One region of the Cytobacillus sp. GQ23 genome, then DNA from elsewhere that is predicted to be linked to it. Evidence: riboswitches for the same ligand, from Rfam matches in the RefSeq annotation. Region 1 holds a riboswitch; each other region holds the start of a gene.
What was found. Region 1 has a riboswitch for S-adenosylmethionine ahead of AC6CHU_RS25375 (homoserine dehydrogenase). Riboswitches for the same ligand answer to the same signal wherever they lie in the genome.
Positions count from the first base shown of each region.

Region 1 (4,217 bases):
TATTAGGGGACTTTTTATATTTATATCTGCTCTCAGATATCTACCCGATGTGGACTTATGACCCGCAGGGAATCGATGAGAAAGCGAATCTTACAAACACCCATGTCAGTTTATCCATTATCGCTGTAAAGTATCCTGCCACCATTTTAATCTATTTGTATAGATTCCCTGCAGGCAACCTTATTAAAAAACTGCTCTATATCTCTGGCTGGGTCCTTCTCTATACGGTTAATGAGATTGTTGACATCAAATTAAAATTGATAAAGTATGATAATGGATGGAATTTAAAATGGTCGATTCTTTTCAATGCTGTTATGTTTATTATCCTCTGGGTGCATTTCAAGCGGCCAGCTGCAGCATGGGGGCTGTCCATTCTTTTCTTCATCTTCCTATGGAGACAGTTCGATGTACCATCAACAGTTTTTAGATAAGTGTCTAATTTCAATACAATTTGTCGATAAAAAAACAAGCAATTTTACTGGACATTTTTGATTAAAGCGTTTATTTTACTATAAAAAGGCAATATTCTATGTATAAGTTTCAATAAATTGGAATGGGATGGTGTTACGGATGGCAAACAAGAAAAATGTTAAATCTCCCGGCAAAGATCTCAATATTGGTGCAAATGTTTCATTAAACGGCCTGGTAACAGCCGTTTTTGATAATATGGTCCATGTCCAGATTGGCGCTAAGATAGTAACAGTTCATGTTAAAGACCTGTATTCAGGATTAAATAATCCATTATTGAATAAACAGCAGGCTTAGTATCCACCATCTCAAATTATACTTCAGAAGGGGCAGCTCGTAAGCTGCCCCTTCTGTTTTTTAGACCGGCTGAACCTGCTTATGCTTCACCGCATCATGTGCATAATCTCCAAGCACTTGATATGCCTTCCAATCAGATCTGTCTAATAATGACACAGCTTCTGCAGATGCCTTAACAATCACAGCCTCTTTTGACACTTTGCTGATGATTTCAATTCCCTCTGGCAGCTCTGTTTGCTCAGCATTACCAAATACAACCCAGATCTGCTGTTCAACAACGTTCTCTTCCGATACTGCTTCCTCAAATGCTGAAGGAAAATCGGCTTTTCCTGCATGAATTAAATCTTCAATAATTGCACTTGCCGTTGGGAACATGCCTGCTCCTGGCCCCTGCAGGCTGATATTTCCGACAATATCTGCATCGATGGAAACGGCATTTTGCACGCCTTCTACTCTGTACAAAGGATGTGCTTCTCCTGTCAGGACCGGCTTTACTGTACAGCGGATAGAATCTTTTTCCTTCTGAATGGATGCTACATGCTTGAACTTCAGGCCCAGCGAATCAGCCAAAGTAATTTGCTCAATCGTAATATCAGTAATACCTTCTCTGACAGAGTATTCCTGTGCCGGCGCTTTCCCAAATACCAGCTCGCTTAGAACAACTGCTTTGTAAAAGGCGTCATATCCTTCGATATCATTTTTGGGATCGGCTTCTGCATAACCTTTTTCCTGAGCTATTCTCAGTGCTTCTTCAAATGATAAATTCTCCTCCCTCATACTTGTCAAAATGAAATTGGATGTGCCATTTAATATTCCTTCAATTCGTTCTATCCGGTTGGCATTCAGCAGCTGTTTGATGGTCTGAATGATGGGAATTCCGCCGCCGACAGTTGCTTCAAATCCCAGTGATACATTCTTTTCTTTTGCAAGCCTCGAAAGCTCACTTCCATGAAATGCAAACATTTCCTTATTGGCTGTAATGACATGGCATCCTCTCGATATTGCCTGGCGTAAATATGTATAGCCCGGTTCCCTGCCAACAATGGCATCAATTACGACATCAAGCTTTGGAAGCTCAATGATATCTTGAAAGTCATCTGTTAAAAGCACCTCATCATCAGGCAAAGTATGCTTATTCACATTTTTAACAAGGATGGCTGCGACCTTCACTTCTTTCCCTAATACCGCCTGTAGCCTTCCCTGATGTTTGCTGATCGTTTCATATACTCCTTTTCCAACTGTTCCAAACCCCAATAGCCCAATCGTTATCACTGACATCTCTCATTCCCCCTGGATACAATTTATCGTGCCTGCCGTAAAACAAAAAACCCCTTCCGTCCATTACAGACAAGAAGGGGTTTGAATTTACTATCCGTTCATTCCGCCTTCTTATCTTCGGAAAATGTATTCCTCTGAATTTGGCACCGTGCATAAATGCTGGTTGCCGAGGCTTCATAGGGTCAGTCCCTCCGCCTCTCTTGATAAGAAGTTTCTAAGTATTCAATTTATATGAATGATAAACATTTTTAAGGACTGCGTCAACCTTTTTTTTGATAAATTATTTTCTTCAAACGCTTTCACTTTCCCTGGTATCCGTTATGATTTCAAGAAAGTGCTTAAGAATCCTGGCTGTAAGCCCCCAGATGACCTTATCCTGAAAATAATAAAATACTTCTTCTGCTCTTCTTGTCTGCCAATTGTAATTTTCTCCTCCGGCAATCAAGTCAAAAGGAAAATTTTCTTCCGGCTCTACTTTAAAATTCACGTGATATGTTTCCGGCTTTACGTTTTTTAAAAATGAAAGAGGGACAGTAAAGATCTCTTCTACTTCATCAGGGTTCGGCACAATCTGCTCCGGGTTTTGGATTATGCCTGCATAAGGGTAAATAATCTGGCCAAAAGAAATCATGTAATCAAGCGGGGAAACATCTGTGATGCTGTCTTCATCCACACCGAGTTCCTCAGAGGTTTCACGGATGGCCGTATGCTCTTCATCCCTATCTTCCGGATCTATTCTTCCCCCGGGGAAACATACCTCCCCAGGCTGCCTTCTCATTTTTAATGAACGCACTTCAAAAAGGACATGAACCTCATTATTGATCTCAACCAGCGGAAGCAAAATAGCGAATTTCGAATATCGCTCACTCCCTAAAATGATGGGGGTTCTGTTCCTCAGCCTTTTAGCCAGTTTCTCAATCTCCATTTCTGCCCACCTCCAGCAGCAATACATTTCAGTTTTTATATCCTTATCATACTGTATTCTTTGCGTTTTATTAATATATACGGCTTGTCCCATATAAAGATTAAGGCCCATCTGCTGTATTAATGGTCCCTGCCCTTCAAAAGTAAAAGAAGGTTTCCCCGCCTGCAATTCAGGGAAAATAAAAAAATATCAAATGACAATGGGAGTGAAAAATATGCAGAAGAATATATTAATAGGCGGATACGATACACAGCAAGAGCTTAAAGAGGCCATTGAAGGCGCAGGGTCAAATGGGTATCAGAAGGAAAATCTTGTGATCGTCTCAAAGGATGGAGCAAACCTTGAAGCCTTTGCAGACAATTACGGAGTAAACTTGCGAATAGTCGGATCTCAGGAACTGGGCAATCAGCGTTTTCTTGATTCAGTTAAAGCTCTTTTCATGGGGGAAGACCCGGACACAAGTTCCGGAATTGATCCTGATAAAAAAGATGGTACACGGTTTGATGAACATGATCTGGATCAGTACGCAAGCATGGTTTTTGATGGAAAATATGTTTTAATCGCTGACTATTATGGGCAATATCCTGGGTCCCCTCAGGACAATCAGAGGATCAATGCTGAAAACTCTGAAGGATATTTGGAGAGTGCTTCAGCCCGGGAGGCTGTCCATGAATCGGATATCAAGACACTTGCAGATAAATCCGCAGGTACATGCTGTGTCAATGAGAATCATAATCGTGTTCAGACTTCAACTAATTCAGCGATAAAAATCAGCTCAGAATTAAATAGAGATGAGCAGCTTGCCAAGGAAAGGCTTAAATAGCATAACCCCCCTGAAAAGGGGGCTTTTTGCTGAAACAAAAAGAGAGGTTTCCCCTCTCTTACGCATATTTCTTGTTATCCTCTTCCCTTTTAAAGAAGCTCTTCATCGCATGGAATACATCTGCTTTTTGCTTAAGAATATAATATCGGAAATCTTCATTCTTAATATTTTTATAGGCGGACATCAGGGTCGAGTGGCGGTTATACTGGTTGACCTCACCGTATCCAAACATATTGGAGACCTTCATCAGTTCTTCCACCAGCTTGACACAGCGTGCATTATCAGAGGTTAGGTTATCACCGTCTGAGAAGTGGAAAGGGTAAATATTGTATTTGCGCGGGTCATACTTAGCATCAATCAATTCAAGCGCTTTTCGGTAGGCAGATGAACAAATCGTTCCTCCGCTTTCTCCTTTGGAAAAGAAAT
Region 1 covers NZ_JCAXER010000051.1:8,148-12,364, forward strand. Annotated here, with positions in the region: gene AC6CHU_RS25365 (CBO0543 family protein) at 1-431, shown strand, start outside; gene AC6CHU_RS25370 (hypothetical protein) at 571-765, shown strand; gene AC6CHU_RS25375 (homoserine dehydrogenase) at 826-2,043, opposite strand; SAM riboswitch class I at 2,152-2,253, opposite strand; gene AC6CHU_RS25380 (NUDIX hydrolase) at 2,333-2,968, opposite strand; gene AC6CHU_RS25385 (general stress protein) at 3,183-3,791, shown strand; gene yhbH (sporulation protein YhbH) at 3,850-4,217, opposite strand, start outside.

Region 2 (4,217 bases), on a different contig from region 1:
ATAGAGGAGAGATTATGATGACAGACAAAAAGCAAAACTACCGTTTTGAAACCATTGGAGTGCATGGCGGACTCAAGCCTGACCCTGTAACCGGTGCGAGGGCAGTTCCGATTTATCAGAACAATGCTTATCAATTCAAGGATACAGATCACGCTGCAGACCTCTTTGCTCTGAAAGAGCAGGGATATATTTATAGCAGGATACATAACCCCACTGTCAGTGTATTTGAGGAAAGGGTAGCCCTTCTTGAAGGAGGAGTGGGTGCGCTGGCTCTTGCAAGCGGCCAATCTGCCATAACACTGGCTATTTTAAATATTGCTGAAGCAGGTGATGAAATTGTTGCTGCCTCAAATTTATATGGAGGTACATATAATTTGTTTGCAGTCACACTTCCTAAGTACGGAATAAAGGTGAGACTCGTCGATCCAAAGGATCCGGAAAATTTCCGCAGTGCAATAACAGATAAAACAAAGGCTGTCTTCGCCGAGACGATTGGAAACCCGAGCCTGAAGATCCTTGATATTGAAAAAGTTGCCGCAATTGCACACGAAAATGGTGTGCCGCTAATTGTCGATAACACTTTTGCTACTCCTTATCTTTGCAGGCCAATTGAGCATGGGGCTGACATTGTAATACACTCTGCGACAAAATGGCTGCTCGGCAATGGAACTACAATGGGCGGTATAATTGTTGACGGCGGAAATTTCGACTGGAATTCCCCTAAGTTTCCGGGATTTACAAAACCGGATCCGAGCTATCATGATATTGTTTATAGTGAAGCAATTGGTGAAGCGGCTTATATTATCAAAGCCCGAGTACAGCTGTTGAGAGATTTAGGGCCTGCAATGAGTGCACAAAGTGCATTCCAATTCACACTGGGCCTTGAAACTCTTCATGTAAGAATGAAGGAGCATGTTGCCAATGCCAAAAAGGTAGTGGAATATCTGGAGGCGCATCCAGCTGTTAATTGGGTGCTTTATCCAGGCCATGAAAGCCACCCGGACAAAAAATTGGCAGATAAATACTTGCCAAAAGGAGCCGGAGCAGTGGCTGTATTTGGAATCGCTGGCGGAAGAGAGGCTGGAGCCAAGCTGATCAATAGCCTGAAGCTTTGGGCACATGTGGCCAATGTCGGGGACGCAAAGAGCCTGATTATCCACCCTGCAAGCACCACTCATCAGCAGCTGGATGAGGAAGGTTTAAAGGCTGCCGGTGTACCGGAAGATCTAATTCGGATTTCGATCGGAATTGAGAATGCGGAGGATTTGATTGAAGATCTGGAACAGGCCATTGAAACAGCTGCGGGTCTTACATCGTTGGCCGCAAAAGCGTAAAGGATAATTTACCATTCGCTTTTTTCCGAAAGTTTGAAATTTCATCGTTGACACCTTTTTATCGCCTATGATACGATAGCAAACGTAATTAAAAAACTGCTTAAATAATTTAAAGTATTAATTGAATATAGAACGTAACGCTCTTATCAAGAGAGGTGGAGGGAAGTGCCCTATGAAGCCCGGCAACCGTCAATTTAGTTGAAATGGTGCCAATTCACTCAAAGCATAGCTTTGATAGATGAGAGGAAGGACTAAATTTATTTATGCCTTTCTGCTCATGTGCAGGAAGGCATTTTTGCATTTGCGCATGAAAGTCTATTGTGAGTAAAAAATAGGTAAATAGAAGCAGCCAATTAATTATTATCTGTATCTTTCGATAAAAGAGGTGACTATCACATTGATTTCTATAACAGATGTTCAGAAGATATTCTCTTCAAAAAACAGCCAGGTAAAAGCTGTGGATGATGTAAACCTGGAGGTAAAAGAAGGAGAGATATTCGGTGTTATCGGATATAGCGGTGCTGGTAAAAGTACATTAATCCGTATGCTGAATGGGCTGGAGCTTCCTACCCATGGCAGCGTAACAGTAGCCGGCAATGAGGTTTCAAAGATAAAGGGAAGCAACCTAAGAAAAGCACGTCAGGAAATAAGCATGATCTTCCAGCATTTCAACCTGTTATGGTCGAGAACAGTAAGAGAAAATATTGCATTTCCGCTAGAAATCGCTGGTGTTTCCCGGCAGGAAAGGCTCAAAAGAGTAGACGAGCTCATTAAACTAGTTGGTCTGGAAGGAAGGGAAGAAGCCTACCCATCTCAGCTTAGCGGCGGTCAAAAGCAAAGGGTCGGAATTGCCAGAGCCCTTGCTAACAACCCAAAAGTGCTGCTTTGTGATGAGGCCACATCTGCACTTGATCCTCAAACAACAGATTCCATCTTGGAGCTGCTTGTTGACATCAATGAACGCCTGGGCTTAACCATTGTTCTGATTACACATGAAATGCACGTGATCCGTAAAATCTGCCATCGGGTTGCTGTTATGGAAGGCGGCCGAATTGTTGAAATCGGACCTGTATTAGATGTCTTTAAGAATCCAAAAGCAGAAATAACAAAGCGGTTTGTTCAGCAGGTGACAGAGCCTGAAGAAACGAAGGAAACGATTGATCATCTTGTAGATTTGTATCCACAAGGAAAAGTAGTTCAATTAGGATTTGTCGGCGAATCAGCTGAACAGCCATTGATTACTAACCTGATCCGTCATTTCCAGGTAACTGTAAATATTCTTCAAGGGAAGATTTCCCAGACGCAGAATGGTTCTTATGGTACCTTATTCATCCATGTTGATGGAGAAGCAGAGGAAGTTGCAAAAGCAATTGAATATATCCATTCCCAGCAGGTAGGCGTGGAGGTGATTTCCAATGCTTAATGAATGGTTTCCAAATGTAAAATGGGATTCCATGTGGGAGGCTACTGTGGAAACCCTCTATATGACTGCTATTTCTGTTATCGCAACCTTTATTTTGGGAGCGGTGCTGGGGCTGCTGCTCTTTTTGACAGCTAGGGGGAATATTTGGGAAAATGCGCCAATTAATAAAGTTATCTCTGCGTTCGTCAATATATTCCGTTCAATTCCATTTATCATCCTGATTGTTTTATTAATTCCATTTACGAAGTTTCTATTGGGAACAATGATTGGGGAGGATGCAGCATTGCCTGCATTAATTATTGGTGCTGCTCCGTTCTATGCCCGAATGGTGGAAATCGGCTTGAGGGAGATAGATAAAGGGGTAATTGAAGCAGCCAAGTCAATGGGCGCAAAAACAAGCACGATCATCTGGAAGGTGCTGCTTCCGGAATCAATGCCGGCCCTTGTTTCGGGAATTACTGTAACAGCTATCGCACTGGTTGGCTACACAGCTATGGCTGGTGTTATCGGCGCTGGTGGACTTGGGAATCTGGCATACCTTGAAGGTTTTCAGCGGAGCCGAAGTGATGTGACGCTTATGGCGACCGTAATTATTTTAATCATCGTATTTATCATCCAATTTATTGGAGATATTATTACAACAAAATTAGACAAACGATAAGGAGAGATTTACATGAAAAAGTGGTTATCACTTGCTCTTGCACTGGCAGTTGCCCTTGTACTTGCAGCTTGCGGCACTTCAGAAAAAGACGGCAGTGCCGGAGAAGGCGGAGATAAAGATAGCAAAAAGATTACGGTGGGAGCATCCAATGTGCCTCACGCGGAAATTCTTGAAGAAGCAAAGCCATTACTTGAAGAAAAAGGCTTTGAACTTGATGTTGTAACATTCCAGGATTATGTATTGCCAAATCAGGCTCTTGAGTCTAAAGAGCTTGACGCAAACTACTTCCAGCATATTCCTTATCTTGAGTCGCAGAAAGCTGAGCATGGCTATGATTTTACAAATGCAGGCGGAATTCATATTGAGCCAATCGGTGTATACTCCCAGAAATATAAGAATCTTGAGGAGCTTCCTGAGGGTGCTACAATCATCATGAGCAACTCAGTTGCAGACCATGGCCGCATTCTTTCCATGCTGGAAGCTGAGGGACTTATCACTTTAAATGAAGATGTTGAAAAAACGGAAGCAACACTGGAAGATATAAAAGACAATCCGAAAAAATTAGAGTTTGATACTGAATATGAAGCATCACTTCTTCCTCAGATCTACAATAATGGAGAAGGGGATGCAGTTCTGATTAACTCCAACTATGCAATTGATGCAGGATTAAATCCTCTTAAAGATTCAATTGCTATTGAGGACAAAGATTCACCATATGTAAATGTAATTGCAGTCCGTACAGGTGATGAAGAGAAAGAAGGAATTAAAGCTCTTGTAGAGGTGCTTCGTTCAAAGGAGA
Region 2 covers NZ_JCAXER010000036.1:12,815-17,031, reverse strand. Annotated here, with positions in the region: gene AC6CHU_RS22950 (O-acetylhomoserine aminocarboxypropyltransferase/cysteine synthase family protein) at 18-1,334, shown strand; SAM riboswitch class I at 1,475-1,579, shown strand; gene AC6CHU_RS22945 (methionine ABC transporter ATP-binding protein) at 1,732-2,757, shown strand; gene AC6CHU_RS22940 (methionine ABC transporter permease) at 2,750-3,418, shown strand; gene AC6CHU_RS22935 (MetQ/NlpA family ABC transporter substrate-binding protein) at 3,431-4,217, shown strand, end outside.
Region 2: another riboswitch for S-adenosylmethionine. It lies ahead of AC6CHU_RS22945 (methionine ABC transporter ATP-binding protein); the one in region 1 lies ahead of AC6CHU_RS25375 (homoserine dehydrogenase).

Region 3 (4,217 bases), on a different contig from region 1:
AATATTACTAATATTAGGATGTCAAAGAAATTTAAGGAGTGTACAACTTGAAGAAACAACTACTTACAATGGCTGCGACAGCTGGTTTTTTGATTACACCGTTCAATGGAGAAGCAAGTGCACATGAAAATAAATATATAGTTCAGTCTGGTGACACCTTATGGGGAATCTCTCGCTCTAATAATCTTTCAATTGAAGAGTTAAAGACATGGAATAATCTATCAGGCTCAATAATTTATAAAGGACAAGCTCTGACTCTGCTGGCACCGCACAGCCATGACGCAGCAGCTGGCGGTTCTTCTGTCAGTACAGTCAGCTACACAGTGAAATCAGGCGATACTTTATGGGGAATTGCAAGAACACACGGCCTTTCTGTCAGTACCCTTAAGAGTTTAAACAGAATCAGCAGTGACACGATTTATCCGGGACAAAAGCTAAAAGTGAAAGGTTCGGCTAACACTGCTGTACCTTCTCTTCCTGCTAGCACTGGATCTTATACTATCCAAAGAGGAGATACTCTTTCAGGTATTGCATCTCGCCATAACCTATCGGTTTCACAGTTAAAAGCCTTGAATAATCTTACTTCAGACATCATTTATGCCGGCAAAACGATAAAGGTATCAGGTGCTGCAGCAAGCAAGCCGGCAGAATCACAGGTAGCTGCTCAATCGACATCCAAGGTAAATGAACTTATTTCTGAAGCAAAAAAATACATCGGTTCACCTTATAAATGGGCAGGAAGCACTCCTGCAGGATTTGACTGCAGCGGCTATTTGAACTATGTATATGGGAAAGCAGGAATCTCTATTCCTCGTACAGTTGCATCCATTTGGAGTGCCACAAAACATGTTGCCTCACCAAAAGTGGGAGATTTGGTATTCTTTGAGACTTACCAATCAGGTCCATCACATGCTGGAATATATCTTGGCGATTATAAGTTCATTCATGCCGGTTCTTCACGGGGTGTAGAAATAAGCGATATGAATAATTCTTATTGGAAGCCTCGTTACTTAGGGGCAAAAACCACTTTTTAGTTATAAAAAAGTACTCAGCGCTTTAATAAGCACTGAGTACTTTTTTTTAATCTCTTCGATCATTAAAAGTCTTGGAAAGAGCTTCCTTTGCGTCTCCCCATTTTTCCTCGGTTTGTCCTTTTAACTTATCCATATTGCCTTCCGCTTCTTTAGATTCGTTATTGGTCAGTTTGCCGTATTGTTTTTTTAATTCACCTTTAAATTGGTCAGCATTCCCTTTTGTTTGTTCTCTATTCATATTTGCACCCTCCTAAGTTATTGCTTACTTCTTAAATACCCAAAATGAAAAAGTCCAAACAATTGATATAATAAAAAAGCATTTTTATTTCTCAAACCATAACGAATGTGTTTCTTATAATGATGGAAAATTAAAAACTTATTGACAATTTATTATTATAGATATATTATTTTTACTATCAATTAAATAATTTACTTATCAAGAGTGACTGAGGGATCAGGCCCTATGACGTCCGGCAACCTCCATAATGGAACGGTGCCACTTCCTGCAGAATGATTTCATTCTGAAAGATAAGTCGTGATACATAACGATGCCTCTTTCCCGAATGGAAAGAGGTTTTTTGTTTGAAAAGGGGCAATGAAACTGGGGGGATCTGCATGATAGAAATTAAAGAACTTGAAAAAGTCTATGAAACTAAGAAAGGTAAAGTAACTGGTGTTGATCATGTATCGCTTAAGATTGAAAAAGGGGAGATTTTTGGCATCGTCGGATACAGTGGAGCAGGCAAAAGCTCTTTGCTGCGGTGTTTAAATTTATTGGAGAAGCCCACTTCTGGAGAAATCCTTATTGATGGATTATCTTTAACGTCTTTAAGCAAGAAAGAGCTTCGCCAGGCGCGTTTAAAAATTGGCATGATTTTTCAGCATTTTCATTTGGTTAGTTCGAAAACCGTATTCGAAAATATTGCTTTTGCTTTAAAAGCAGCAAACAAAACGAAGACTGAAATAGAAGCACGAGTTCATGAATTGCTTGATATGGTCGGATTAACGGATAAGAGGGATGTCTACCCATCACAGCTTAGCGGCGGGCAAAAACAGCGTGTTGGCATTGCCCGTGCACTGGCAAACAATCCATCAGTTCTTTTGTGTGATGAGGCTACATCAGCACTTGATCCAAGCACTACCAAGTCCATTTTGTCTCTGTTGAAAAAAATTAATAAAGAATTAAATCTGACCATTGTACTAATTACACATGAAATGGAAGTTGTTAAAGAAATATGTGACAGAATGGCTGTCATGCAGGATGGAAAAGTAATTGAAGAAGGTAAGGTCTATAATTTGTTCGCCAGCCCGAGAGAAGCGCTGACCAAAAAGTTCATTAATAGCGTGCTTCAATTTGACTTGCCTGAGAAGCTTTTAAAGGAACGTGAAGGCAAGATTATTAAGGTGTACTTCCAGGGAAGAATTGCAGAGGAGTCTGTTATTTCTGAGGTGTTTCAGCAATTTAAAGTGAAGGGGAATATCCTTCATGGAAAAATCGAATACATTCAGGAAAAACCGCTCGGGATTTTTGTTATGGCGATAACAGGTCCTGTGCTTGAAGTCGAAAGAGCCATTCAATATATTACAGACCGGACAAGGAATTTGGAGGTGGTTCGTGATGCAGCTTGAAAGTTTAATAGCTATACTGCCGGAACTGAATAAAGCATTTTTAGAGACCATTTATATGGTTGGAATATCTATTGCAGTAGCCATCATTGTTGGTCTGCCAACAGGTGTTTTGCTTTTTGTAACTGATAAGGGTCTATTTTTGGAAAATACCGTTTTTAAAAACATTGTCGGCTTCATTGTCAATATGATCCGTTCCATTCCGTTCATTATTCTGCTAATTGCTCTTTTGCCATTAGCTAATTTGATTACCGGAACGACCATTGGACCGACTGCTGCATCGGTTTCACTCTCAGTTGCTGCCATTCCGTTTTTTGCGAGGGTTGTAGAACAGTCTTTAAGAGAGATTGATAAAGGTGTCATTGAGGCTGCTGTAGCAGTCGGGGCTACACCGTGGATGATTGTAAAGGATGTACTCGTACCTGAGGCAAAGCCGGGGATTGTTCAGGGAATTACCATTACGGTCATCAGTCTTGTAGCATACTCTGCAATGGCAGGTATTGTCGGCGGCGGTGGAGTCGGGGACCTTGCGATACGCTTTGGTTATTACCGTTATGACAATACAGTCATGTTCACAACTGTTATTATTCTAATTTGTCTAGTCCAGATTTTCCAATTTGCCGGGGACCGGATCGCCAGATTAGTTGATAAAAGATAAAAATATCATCAGGGGGAAATAAAATGAAAAAGATAACATTTGCATTCATACTTATGCTTACATTTGCTGTACTTGCGGCGTGCGGAAGTGAGAACTCATCTTCCGAGGCAAGCGGTGATAAGAAAAATATCAGCATTGGTGCTACTTCGGGTCCATACAGTGACATGGTCAGCAAAGCAATAAAGCCAATTCTTGAAGATAAAGGCTATAAAGTAAATGTAGTAGAATTTAGTGACTATATCCAGCCTAACCTTGCCCTTTCAAAAGGAGACCTGGATGCTAATCTTTTCCAGCATAAAATTTATATGGAGACTTTTGCAAAAGAACATAATATTGAGCTGTCAGAAGTGATTACCGTCCCAACTGCCCCAATGGGCATTTATTCAAAAAAATTCGCTTCATTCGAGGAAATCAAAGAAGGTTCAGCTATTGCCATACCAAATGATCCAACGAATGCGGCGCGCGCGTTTTTAATCCTTGAGGATGCAGGACTTATCACAATAAATGCAGAAGCTGATCCGCTTACTATTTCTGAAAAAGATGTAGAAGACAATGTCAGGAACCTGCAGTTTAAGCCAATTGAAGCTGCCCAGCTGCCGCGTGCAGTGGACAGTGTTGATTTATCAGCCGTACCAGGAAACTATGCCCTCGCTGCAAAGATGGATTTGCTCGATGCACTGCAACTAGAGGACATGCCAGATAAGTACCGAAATCGAGTCGTAATTGACACGAAAAATACAGATAAACAACTAGCCAAGGACTTAAAGGCAGCTGTTGAATCTGATGAATTCGAAAAGGTTATCGATGAACAGTTTGAAGGCTTCGGTAAGCCGGAGTGGATGAAATAAAAAAATATTAATAAGAGAATGCGCCAGACCTTCTGGCGTATTTTTTTATTT
Region 3 covers NZ_JCAXER010000026.1:18,350-22,566, reverse strand. Annotated here, with positions in the region: gene AC6CHU_RS19825 (C40 family peptidase) at 48-1,034, shown strand; gene AC6CHU_RS19820 (CsbD family protein) at 1,081-1,272, opposite strand; SAM riboswitch class I at 1,465-1,569, shown strand; gene AC6CHU_RS19815 (methionine ABC transporter ATP-binding protein) at 1,650-2,663, shown strand; gene AC6CHU_RS19810 (methionine ABC transporter permease) at 2,653-3,318, shown strand; gene AC6CHU_RS19805 (MetQ/NlpA family ABC transporter substrate-binding protein) at 3,342-4,166, shown strand.
Region 3: another riboswitch for S-adenosylmethionine. It lies ahead of AC6CHU_RS19815 (methionine ABC transporter ATP-binding protein); the one in region 1 lies ahead of AC6CHU_RS25375 (homoserine dehydrogenase).